DNA from 3 places in the Pontibacillus sp. ABV4_188 genome. Region 3 is predicted to be linked to each of the others. Evidence: riboswitches for the same ligand, from Rfam matches in the RefSeq annotation. Region 3 holds a riboswitch; each other region holds the start of a gene.
What was found. Region 3 has a riboswitch for cobalamin ahead of ACYX4O_RS16110 (acyl-CoA thioesterase). Riboswitches for the same ligand answer to the same signal wherever they lie in the genome.
Positions count from the first base shown of each region.

Region 1: another riboswitch for cobalamin. It lies ahead of ACYX4O_RS03785 (ribonucleoside-diphosphate reductase subunit alpha); the one in region 3 lies ahead of ACYX4O_RS16110 (acyl-CoA thioesterase).
Region 2: another riboswitch for cobalamin. It lies ahead of ACYX4O_RS11285 (DUF4430 domain-containing protein); the one in region 3 lies ahead of ACYX4O_RS16110 (acyl-CoA thioesterase).

Region 1 is NZ_CM149975.1:748,546-752,357, reverse strand. Features, by position in the region: gene ACYX4O_RS03790 (ribonucleotide-diphosphate reductase subunit beta) at 1-191, opposite strand, end outside; gene ACYX4O_RS03785 (ribonucleoside-diphosphate reductase subunit alpha) at 205-2,439, opposite strand; cobalamin riboswitch at 2,588-2,771, opposite strand; gene ACYX4O_RS03780 (cell division protein FtsK) at 2,985-3,266, shown strand; gene ACYX4O_RS03775 (hypothetical protein) at 3,341-3,812, opposite strand, start outside.
Region 2 is NZ_CM149975.1:2,196,905-2,200,716, reverse strand. Features, by position in the region: gene ACYX4O_RS11290 (ATP-binding protein) at 1-1,017, shown strand, start outside; cobalamin riboswitch at 1,103-1,287, shown strand; gene ACYX4O_RS11285 (DUF4430 domain-containing protein) at 1,469-1,885, shown strand; gene ACYX4O_RS11280 (ECF transporter S component) at 1,891-2,421, shown strand; gene sigX (RNA polymerase sigma factor SigX) at 3,063-3,605, shown strand; gene ACYX4O_RS11270 (hypothetical protein) at 3,592-3,812, shown strand, end outside.
Region 3 is NZ_CM149975.1:3,138,934-3,142,745, forward strand. Features, by position in the region: gene ACYX4O_RS16100 (EamA family transporter) at 1-24, opposite strand, end outside; gene ACYX4O_RS16105 (NAD(P)/FAD-dependent oxidoreductase) at 99-1,214, opposite strand; gene ACYX4O_RS16110 (acyl-CoA thioesterase) at 1,323-1,793, opposite strand; cobalamin riboswitch at 1,979-2,160, opposite strand; T-box leader at 2,355-2,563, shown strand; gene ACYX4O_RS16115 (sodium-dependent transporter) at 2,621-3,812, shown strand, end outside.

The DNA.
Region 1 (3,812 bases), 1.7 Mb from region 3:
AGGTCGTTCGCCATATTGATTTCATTTGGGATCCAGAAATTTGCTAGCATATTTTTATACATTGGATAGGCCCAGCTGAATCGTACATCATCCCAGTTTAATACGTTTGAACTTCTCCCGTTTATAATGCCCGTTGAACGATTGGGAGCATCAATGTCATATAGGTTTCTCTTCTGTAATTGAGTCTTCATGCTTTTTCCCTCCTTAAGATGAACAGCTTTCACAGTCTTCAAGATCCTCTGTACTTGTCGAACGCATATAATACGTCGTTTTACATTTCTCTCTCCAAGCTGTTAGATGCATGTCTAGTAGCTCCTTCGCTTGAACTGTGTTCTTCACGTACATATTAAACGAAATCGATTGGTCAATATGACGCTGTCGGGCAGCGTTTTGACGAATGCTCCATTTCTGATCGATTTCGTACGCAGATTTATAAAACCAATAAGTAGTCGGTGTTAAGTCAGGTGCCGTGACGGGAATCTTATAATCTTTCTTTTCTTCCGAGTAAAATTTCTGGAAGATTGGATCAATACTCGCTGTACTACCCGCAATTAAAGAAGTCGAGGAGTTTGGCGCAACCGCCATCAGATACCCATTTCGTACGCCATCTTGTTGAACCCCATCCTTTAAAGCCGTCCATTCTTCATTGTCATACCCTCGCTCCGTAAAGTAATCGCCCGTTTGCCACTTCGACCCTTCAAAGTAAGGATAAGCCCCTTTCTCTCGCGCCAGCTCATGACTGGCTTGAATGGTAAGATACGCAATCTTTTCATATAACGAGTCAGCGTACTGAACAGCCTCTTCTGACTCCCAGCGAATCCCTTGTACAGCGAGAAGGTGATGCCATCCGAAGGTTCCAAGTCCAATCCCCCGATAGCGCTGATTCGTGAGCTGTGCTTGTAAGACAGGGATGTTGTTCAGCTCGATGACGTTATCGAGCATACGCACCTGAATCGGGATCAAGCGTTCAAGTGCCTCATCTGGGACAGATTTACCAAGGTTAATACTCGATAGATTACAGACAACAAAATCCCCAGCATCTTTCACAGTGATAATTTGACCATCCTCCGTGTAGTGCTCTTTCACCGTTGTTGCACTTTGATTTTGCGTAATTTCCGTACATAGATTCGTGCAGTACACCATTCCTTTATGGCTATTGGCATTCTTACGGTTCACTTCATCACGGTAAAACATAAACGGTGTACCTGTTTCGAGCTGTGAGACCATAATCCGTTTCATAATGTCGATTGCCGGAACCTTCTTTTTCTCTAAACGAGGTTCATTCACACAATCCCAATACTTCTCTCGAAAGCTGCCATCACCTTCTTTTTCATCATAATAGTCTTCTAAACTATAGCCCATCACCGTCCGTACTTCATGAGGGTCGAACAAATACCAATCTTCCCGGTTCTCTACCGCCTCCATAAATAAATCGGGTAATGTGACGCCCGTAAATAAATCGTGGGTACGCTGACGGTCGTCCCCGTTATTCAACTTGGCATCTAGGAAAGAGAAGATATCACGGTGCCAGATATCTAAGTACACAGCAATGGCACCCTGGCGTTGTCCAAGCTGATCGACACTTACGGCCGTATTATTCAGCTGCTTCATCCAAGGGATTACACCCGAACTTACACCTTTAAAGCCTTTAATATCACTGCCTCGAGAGCGAATTTTTCCGAGGTAAACACCTAGTCCTCCTCCACTTTTCGATAGATTGGCAATGTCTGTATTACTGTCAAATATGCCTTGCAAACTATCATCGACTGTATCTATAAAGCAACTCGATAACTGCCCGTAGCTTTTCCCTGCGTTAGCAAGCGTCGGTGTCGCCACGGTCATATACAAATGACTGAGCGCCCAATAGGCTTCTTTTACAAGAGGAAGACGGTGATTCGTATCTTCTTCCGCCATGAGCGTCATCGCAATAATCATAAATCGTTCTTGTGGAAGCTCGTATAAGCGCCCATCATGATCTGTTGCCAAGTACCGGTCGGCCAGTGTTTTCAACCCAATGTAGGTGAAGAACGTGTCACGCTCTGGAACGATTTCACTTCCTAATTGTTCAACCTCTTCTTTCGTATAACTTGTTAACAGACGTTCACTGTAAATACCTTTTGTATGTAGCGACTGAATAAGAGAATAAAAGTCGGGATAGTCTTCTTCCTTTGTATGGTGGCGATGAAGAGCAGCTTGTTCATACAAATAGTGAGCATAAATTCGCGCACATACAAATGTCCAATCCGGCTCTTCTTCATCCATTTGGTCCAACCCTTTTAAGATCAACTCGTTGTAAAGTTGATGATAGGATTCAATCCTTTTGGTTTGGATCAACTGATCGGCAAGCCTACCTAATCTCTCTACTTCAAGATGTGGATACTCTTTATGCGCCTCTTCTAAAACAGCGTAAATCCCCGTACTTTTTTGAACGATTGTCATGTGATAACCTCCTCTAAAATAAAAAAACCCGTTCCTCTTCCATTTGGGAAAGAGAAACGGATCAAACGACAGGACAACAAGATGAACCAACGTCAGGCTCATCCGGCTGAGGCTATCGTTTCATCTTCTCAATCCCCGAAGAAAAAGAAACTTTTAGCGAGGGCAGGCAGGTCTCCTGACTCGTGCATCGTCCTACTCTGAGCCCTTCCCATGCATATTTCGCACAGTGGAATGTCTCATTTCGTCCACACTTACAGTTGCGGGGACAGTTCTGGGCTTTCACCAGATTCCCTTTCAAGCCTTGAATAGGCACCTTGCAACTCGCTCATATATCAATATATAGTGTTTTATTAATTTTTAATCATATATCTTGTGTATATCGTAATAGATTTCTTTTATAAAATCAAGTCTTGAAGTTTATGTAGATTAGTAGTAATCGTTTATTTTCAAAATCTTTTACAAATAAACTCCCCTTCACATATAATGAGAAAAAGCAATTGGATTAAGGGAGGTCGTTACATTTGCTTTACAGACCTAGAAAACCTGTGGTTCAGAAAGATCTTTCACCAGAAGAACAAGAGTACTTAGAAAGTCTCCCACAACAAAACCACTTGGGTATTCTGGCCATGTTTTTTGGAGGGATTGGCTTTTTATTTGGCTCATTTTATATCTCTATTCCTATTGCCGCGTTAGTATATAGCATCATTACAGTCCGCACGTTTGACCGCCAAAAACACGATAACCCATGGCCATTCTTTATAGGGGTTGCCTTAAGTACGATCGGCATCGTCCTCCACATTTTCAAATACACCCAGCCTATGATATAGATCCTACATAACAATAAATTCAGTTATTCTTCACATCAAAAAACCTGCTCCATATAGGGCAGGTTTTTTGGGTTTTATTTCCCTTTTGTTTTAAACCAGTTCACACAAAGAACAATCAACAATAGAGCCGCAAATCCACCCGTAATAAATTTAATAAGAGCACTGTCTTGATATTGATAGACCGCCACGTACCCCCAAACAAAAACGAGAGGAAACAAGTAATCTTTTTGCAAAAAGTGAAAAGCCAGTGCAATGAGGCCTCCGGCTGTGAGCATAATGACTGCCCACCCAAGCTCCCCGATAGAAAGGATCTCCTCAATTCCATTCCCTTTTACCGCTACAAAAGCTGCAACAATGGTCGCGATTGATGTCCACCCTAAATAGATTGAGAAGGGAATGCGATATTGAGTCGATGATAAACCTAACCCTTGAATAATCGTATACACCACACAAAGCGTAAGTAGTGACAAGGCAATAAACAGGATCGAAGGGTTTGTACCCACTACGACTGATGTCCCCGATAAGATCATACTAATCGGAAACCAA
Region 2 (3,812 bases), 940 kb from region 3:
TCAGGAATTCTTCGGTCTATGGCTGATGGTGTTATTACTCTAAATCGAAAAGGGCATATGTTAGTCACTAACCCTCCTGCTGATCAGTTTATAGATGCTTGGTTTTATGAACATGAAAATGGATTGCCCAATCACGATCTTTTACCAGGTGAACTACAAGATATGCTTCAAGAAGTTATTACAAAAGAGAAAGAAATCATGACAGAGCTAGTGGTTCAAGGGCGTAGTTTCGTAGTAATCATGACTCCTCTATACGATAAAACATATGTGAGAGGGGCTGTTGCGGTAATTCGGGACATGACAGAAGAACGAAGGTTGGATAAACTTCGTAAAGACTTTATTGCTAATGTCTCTCATGAGCTCAGAACGCCTATTTCTATGTTACAAGGCTATAGTGAAGCCATTGTAGATGATATTGCTGAATCCAAAGAAGATAAGAATGAATTAGCCAAGATCATTTATGATGAGTCTCTCAGGATTGGAAGACTTGTCAATGAATTACTAGATCTTGCACGAATGGAAGCGGGACACATTCAACTAAATAGGGAGTTTGTTAACATTCATGATTATATTGAACGAATCGTGAAGAAATTCTCAGGATTAGCAAATGAAAAGAATATCTCGATACATGTAGAAGTAGATAATAACCTGCAGCAAGTGTATTTAGACTACGACCGTATCGAGCAGGTACTGACCAACTTGCTTGATAATGCTATTCGACACACAGAACAAGATAAACAAGTTTTTGTCAGAGTAACGGAAGAAGATGCTGTTCAATTCTCCATACACGATCAGGGTATTGGGATAGCAGATGAAGATTTACCATTTGTGTTCGAGCGTTTCTATAAGGCAGACAAGTCACGCAAGAGAAGTGGAGGAGGTAAGTCAGGAACCGGGTTAGGGCTCGCTATTGCTAAAAATATAGTAGAAGCTCATAAAGGTTCCATTTCTGTGCATAGTAAGCAAGGAGAAGGAACAACCTTCTTGTTCAAGCTTCCAAATGATTGCGAATCATGACGAACAATCTTGTTTCCTATGAAACCATCTAGAGATAAGTACTTCCTTTTCTAAAGTAACTATGCTACGATACAAACATAATATAATTTCATAATTTAACTATGGTGCTCTCATATGAGAACTGAAAAGGGAATCTGGTTGGAATCCAGAACTGTCCTCGCAACTGTACGTGTGGACGAAAGGGAAATGCCACTTTATATAATTATAAGGGAAGGCTCTCGAGTAGATCGATACACAAGTCAGTAGACCTGCCATGGTTAACCGTTTCAAAGCTTCGAGGATTGAGCGTTTGAGAGACCTATCTTGTCATTGTTTTTTAACGAGATCCGTCATGCTCAAAGACTCTTCCATTAAAAGGAAGGGTCTTTTTTCGTAACAAAAGGTCTGTCTTCGTTTCGTCTCTTCGTAATGCAACGAAACAACTACATATTTTATGGAGAGGTTGGATGAAATGAAACAAATAATGAAAATGATAATGGCGACTATATTTGTATTAGGAGGACTTGCTGCCTGTGGTCAGTCAACAGAGGATGCAAATAGTGGGGAAAGTAGTCCATCTACACAGGAACAGCAAGAACAGCTTGTAACAGTGGAAATTACAACAGATAACGGGGAAGAAGCTATAGCTGAAAAAGAAATTGAGATTGAAGACGGAGCAACTGTAATGGAAGTAATGAAAGAAAATTTTGATATAGAGACGGGAAGTAATGGAGGCTTCATTACTTCAATTGAAGGTGTAGCTCCTAAAGATGGAGAGCAGAAAGCATGGTTTTATTCCGTTAATGGAGAAGAAGCTATGGTCGGAGCAAAGGAATATACGTTAGAATCTGGAGATGCTGTTTCATTTGACTTTCACAGCTGGGAGTAACAGCGATGAACTTATATAAACTAACATTAATCTCATTGCTTGCTGCACTTGCCACCGTTGGAAGATTCTTATTTAGTTTTTACCCAAACGTTCAGCCTGTCACAGCGATTATAATTATTTGTGGTATTTGGTTAGGTCCCTTCTATTCTGTGGTGCTAGCTGTGGTGACTACGATATTATCAAATATGTTGTTAGGCATGGGGATATGGACCTTACCTCAAATAGTAAGCTGGTCATTAATTGGCCTCCTAGCAGGCTGGTTAGGAAAGTATAGGCATGTCGTGCCGATGTATGTATATGCTATATTTGCTGGTGTAAGTGGTTACTTCTTTGGATTTATGATGGCAGTTACATACGGTCAAGTAGGCAATCATTTCTTTGCCTATTGGCTAAGCAGCCTCCCGTTTGACACGTATCATGCTGTTGGTAATGTTGTATTCATGGTTGTACTCTATCCAGTATTGTCTCGTTTGTTTAAACAATATGAAAGTAAAAATATACATTCTTTTAAACACCCCAATCAGTCAATGAACTGATTGGGGTGTTTTTTGTAGTTGATTGTATTAGACTTTTTCAAGATAAAGTTAGTAATCATGAAGACTTGAAGCTGAGAGAATGTTTCCGTTAGCTTTAGTTGAGCGTAAGGTGTGCCTGGAAACCACTCGCTTTCCTGTGGGGAGCTGGTGAGCCTCCTCACGGGAGTCTCGCAGTTTCCAGGCCCGCCTTTGCCATATAAGGATAAACGAAAACATGCCATTTAGAGCGACTCCAGACCTTCTGTTGTGAAATGCGGGGCCATTCATTTTTTCAGCCAGGGCTTGCTCGGGGACTGCGAGACTCCCGCGGGAAAAGGAGCCTAGGGAAGACCCCGCAGAGAGCGAAGCGAATGAGGAGGCTTCCCAGCTCCCCGCAGGAAAGCGAGTAGTCCCCGAGCAAGCCCAAGCACTCATAAACGCAGGCGGACCTTTCCTGCTGAAATATCCAACTCTAATCCTTCCACATAAGTCCCTTATATAGAAGGGTTGTGATAGTAGCTATACTATTTAACATACACTAGATATTATTTGATTTTGGTAGGAAATGGTCTATTCAAACGCTTGGAAATAATTTATAGTATGAAACGAGTGAAACGTTTTACATATTTTTTCGACTAATGTTATGAACGGGAGGTTGACGAATGGATTCCGTATTTCAAGATCTTTATGAGAAATATCATAAAGATGTTTTTCAATTTATATTCTACATGGTAAAGAATCGGGAGCAAGCTGAAGATCTCGTTCAAGAAGTATATATTAAAGTCATGAATTCTTATGATCGATTTAAAGGGGATAGTAGTGAAAAAACATGGATGTTTTCGATAGCCCGTCATGTTACAATCGATTTCTTTCGTAAACAAAAGCGAAAAAGGAATCGGATCATGGATTTCTTTGACTGGGGGGAGCATGGTCATTTAATACAAGATGATCAGCCCATCCCTGAAGAAATTGCGTTGCAGAATGAAGAAATTCAAAAGATGTACCATTGTTTAGAAAGGTGTACGAGAGATCAAAAGACAATAATTATATTGAGGTATATTCAGTCTATGTCTATACAGGAGACTGCTGAAATTTTAGGGATGACTGTAAGTAAAGTGAAAACGACACAACATAGAGGTATGAAAGCACTTCAAACTTATATGAATGAGGAAGACGAGGAGGGGATCAGAAGTGAAACGAAATAAAAATCACAATAGTGACTCCATAAAAGATCTCCTGAAAAGTATGCCTGATGTAGAAGACCGCCAAAACTCTGAGGAGCTGTATCGTAAAATCTCTGACAAGCGAAATAAAGAGTTGCAAAGAGGATTTAAGCGAAAGAAAATGGCTACTAGATGGGGCATAGGGCTTGCCTCAGTAGCAGCGATCATTCTATTTTTCATCGCTGCTTT
Region 3 (3,812 bases):
AAAAACAGCGATGATATACCGCATTGCTTACTACACCTTCCTTAACTAAAAGATGCACAACCACCTCATTCATGGGGTTGTGCATTTAATAGTAGACTTTATTCCATTGCTCCAGTGACATCATATGGAGTCAAATCAATACCTGATGGACGGCTTAATGCAAGGTTAGCCAATTCAGAACCAAGATAAGGACCACTTGTTAGTCCAGAAGCACCCAAGCCGTTGGCAACAAGTAGGTTATCAAATCCTGGAACATTACCGATGACAGGAAGAAACCCTGGCGTATAAGGGCGAAACCCTACACGGCTCTCAACAAATGTTCCGCTCTTTAAACCAGGCGCGATTGGTAATAACTGCGAGAAAATATCATGAAGTCCACCTGCTGTGACATGAATGTCAAAGTCTTCATTTTCTTCATGAGTTGCCCCTATTACAATCCTCCCGGCCTCAAAAGGAAGAACATATTTATTTGTAGGAGGCATAATAACAGGCCACTCACTTGTATTGGTTTCCGGTAGAGAAAGATGTGCAATCTGAGCTTTTTGAGAAGAGACTAGGAATTGGACGCCAAGAGGCTCTAGCATTTCTTTAGACCAGGCTCCACCGGTCACAATCACTTTCTCTCCAGATAAAAAATCACCATCAACATTGACACCTGTTACACTCCCACCTTTAAAGGAAAGAGTGGCATCTCCATACAAGATACGTGCCCCATGTTTTTGCGCTCCATTTATCAACGCGTTTCTAAGCGCCCTTCCATCCACTCGAGCTCCTCCGCTAACATAAACAGCTGCATACTCTAAAGAGATAGGAGGAAACATTGCTTTCGTCTCCTCATGAGTCAATTTCTTAATTTCTCCTATTTCTGGTGCATCCTCGCGACGTTTTTCAGCGAGCGCAACGATTTTATCAAGCTTTGCATCTTCCGTATGAAGCTTTAGTGCACCCACACGCTTATATCCTGTTTCTGTTTGCCCATCTCTTTCAAGTTCCTGAACCAATTCAGGGTAATACCGAGCACCATTTTTCACTAGCTGATACCAAGCTTTGTTCCTTCGCTGAGAAAGCCAGGGACAAACCATACCTGCTGCAGCATCTGTAGCCTGGCCTGCGTCTTGGCGATCAACCACCGTCACCGGGACTCCTTTTTTAGCTAAATGATAAGCAGTGGAAGCCCCCATAATACCCGAACCAACTACTATATATGACTTCATAATAACACCTATTCCTTCATTTCTTTGTACGCTGTCATTTTACAAGATAATAACCTCAGACTCAATTTCCCACCAATCGACATATTTCCCGGGTAATTTATGAAATGATTAACGAATAGCTGACCGCTTTTTCCGATTCTCTTTCCGAGCAGGTGCCGTTTCGTATAACCGTTTCTCTTCCTGGGTTTCAGCCAAGATAGGTGGAACTAAAACAGGCTTTCCGTCACCATTAACAGCAACCATGGTCAAAAACGATTCTGTCGTTAAGGTTTCTTCGTTCTTAAGTAGATTGTGTGCTTTAACCTTAACATAGACCTCCATAGACGAATTCCCTGTGTAGGTTACGCATGCTTCTAAAGAAAGCGAATCCCCTACCTTTGCTGATGAAAGAAAGTCTACAGAATCAATAGACGCTGTTACTACAGCACAATTAGAATGTTTCATAGCAGTAAGGGCAGCAACCTCATCAATATACGCTAAAATCTTTCCTCCAAAAATAGTGTCTAGGTGATTCGTATCTGGTGGTAACACCAACCTCGTTTGGATAATCCTTGAGTGACTAACTGTTCTTGCTTTCATCCATAACTCCTCCCCTGTAACATCAGTAAAAAGAACACACATGGAGATCCTACACATTATTTCAACGGATGAATTTGAGAATAAAAAAACACCTTCTATAAAGAAGATGTATAAAAAACGCTCAAATAAACTCAGAAATTATCTGAGTTTAACTTAATGTCACATCCTCCTATTACCCGTAGGATTAATTACCTTGCTTTATGGCAGGTCTCCTGACTTTGATTCAACAACTCTTCAGCCCTTCCCGACCTCACAAAAAATCAGTGGATAATCTGAAGCATCTCATCATTACAGTGGCGGGAACCGTGCTGGACTTTCACCAGCTTCCCTTTTCAACTTTTCTGTCACCATAAAGCGCGTATTCAATTTTCCCCATTATACCATAAAATACATATGAAAAATCCATCAGATTACCGGCGTATACTTGCCCTTTTCTATCTCATTCTAAAAATATTAGAAGTATTCATTGCGCCCTGAACTTTTTTCCAATCGCAATATACTTTAAAATGGTTATTGACACCCCCTCATGTTCATGATAAAAATTGAATAACATAATATGAACGAATTGCTTTGAAGGAAAGTAAGTAACTCCTCTGTCCCTGTCTCAGAGAGCTGATGAGTGGTGTGAAATCGGTACAAACAGAGAGAGCGAATTTCATTTCTAGAGCTTCTATGCGTGAGCCATGGACGGTGACGACCGTTATACGTGTAAAGTCATGAAACATTCGTTTCATAACTAGGGTGGTACCGCGATAAAAGTCGCCCCTACATTTTGTAGGGGCGACTTTTTTGTTTTATAAAATTATACGTTTGAGAGGAAGATGAGAATGAGTCAGCAAGAACAATGGTCTTCAAAGATTGGATTTATTTTAGCAGCAGCCGGGTCCGCAATAGGACTTGGAGCTATATGGAAATTCCCCTATATTGCAGGACAAAACGGCGGAGGGGCTTTTTTCATCACTTTTATCGCTTTTACGATTTTATTAGGATTACCATTATTGTTGGCGGAGTTTTCCATAGGACGTACAGCGCAAAATAACGCCGTTGACTCTTATCGCACCATCGCGAAAGGTACAAAGTGGCACTACGTTGGGATATTAGGGATGGTCACTTCTTTTATTCTATTATCTTTTTATAGCGTCGTTGGCGGATGGATTGTTATTTATCTATTGAAGACTATAACCGGAGGTATGTCAGGACTTTCTTCACCTCAATATGGAGAAGTGTTTGGTCAAACGATATCGAATCCTCTACTTAGCATTAGCGTCCAGCTCTTATTTATTTTAATTACAATACTTGTTGTTTCAAGAGGAGTTCAAAAGGGAATTGAGAAAGCTAGTCGTATCATGATGCCTGCTCTATTCGTATTATTCTTAATATTAGTGGCAAGATCTTTAACTTTAGAAGGTGCAGGAGAAGGAATTGCTTTCCTCCTTCAACCAGATTTCTCAAAAGTAACATCCCAAACGGTATTAGAAGCAATGGGACAATCATTCTTCACATTAAGCGTAGGGGTTTCTGTAATGGTTACTTACAGCTCCTATCTTCCTAAAAATCAAAGTCTACCTAAGGCAGCTTCATCAATAGTAGGAATTAATATATTAATCGTTTTATTAGCAGGTTTGGCCATTTTCCCTGCCGTCTTTTCTTTCGGACTTGAACCAGGCTCTGGCCCTGTACTTCTATTTAACGTTCTCCCTACAGTGTTCAGTCAAATGCCTTTAGGAATGGGCTTTTTTACAGCCTTTTTACTTTTATTCTTATTTGCCGCTTTAACCTCTGCCTTTTCCATGCTAGAGATTATTGTGTCTGTTCTATCAAAAGGGAATGAAAGATTACGTCAGAAATATGCGTGGATCATAGGTCTATCCATCTTTATTGTGGGTATCCCTTCCGCATTATCATTCGGCGTTCTCGGAGATGTAACACTATGGGACAAAACCATTTTCGATCTGGCCGATTATGCAGTCAGCAATATATTAATGCCTACAGGAGCATTGTTAATCTCTATCTTTGTCC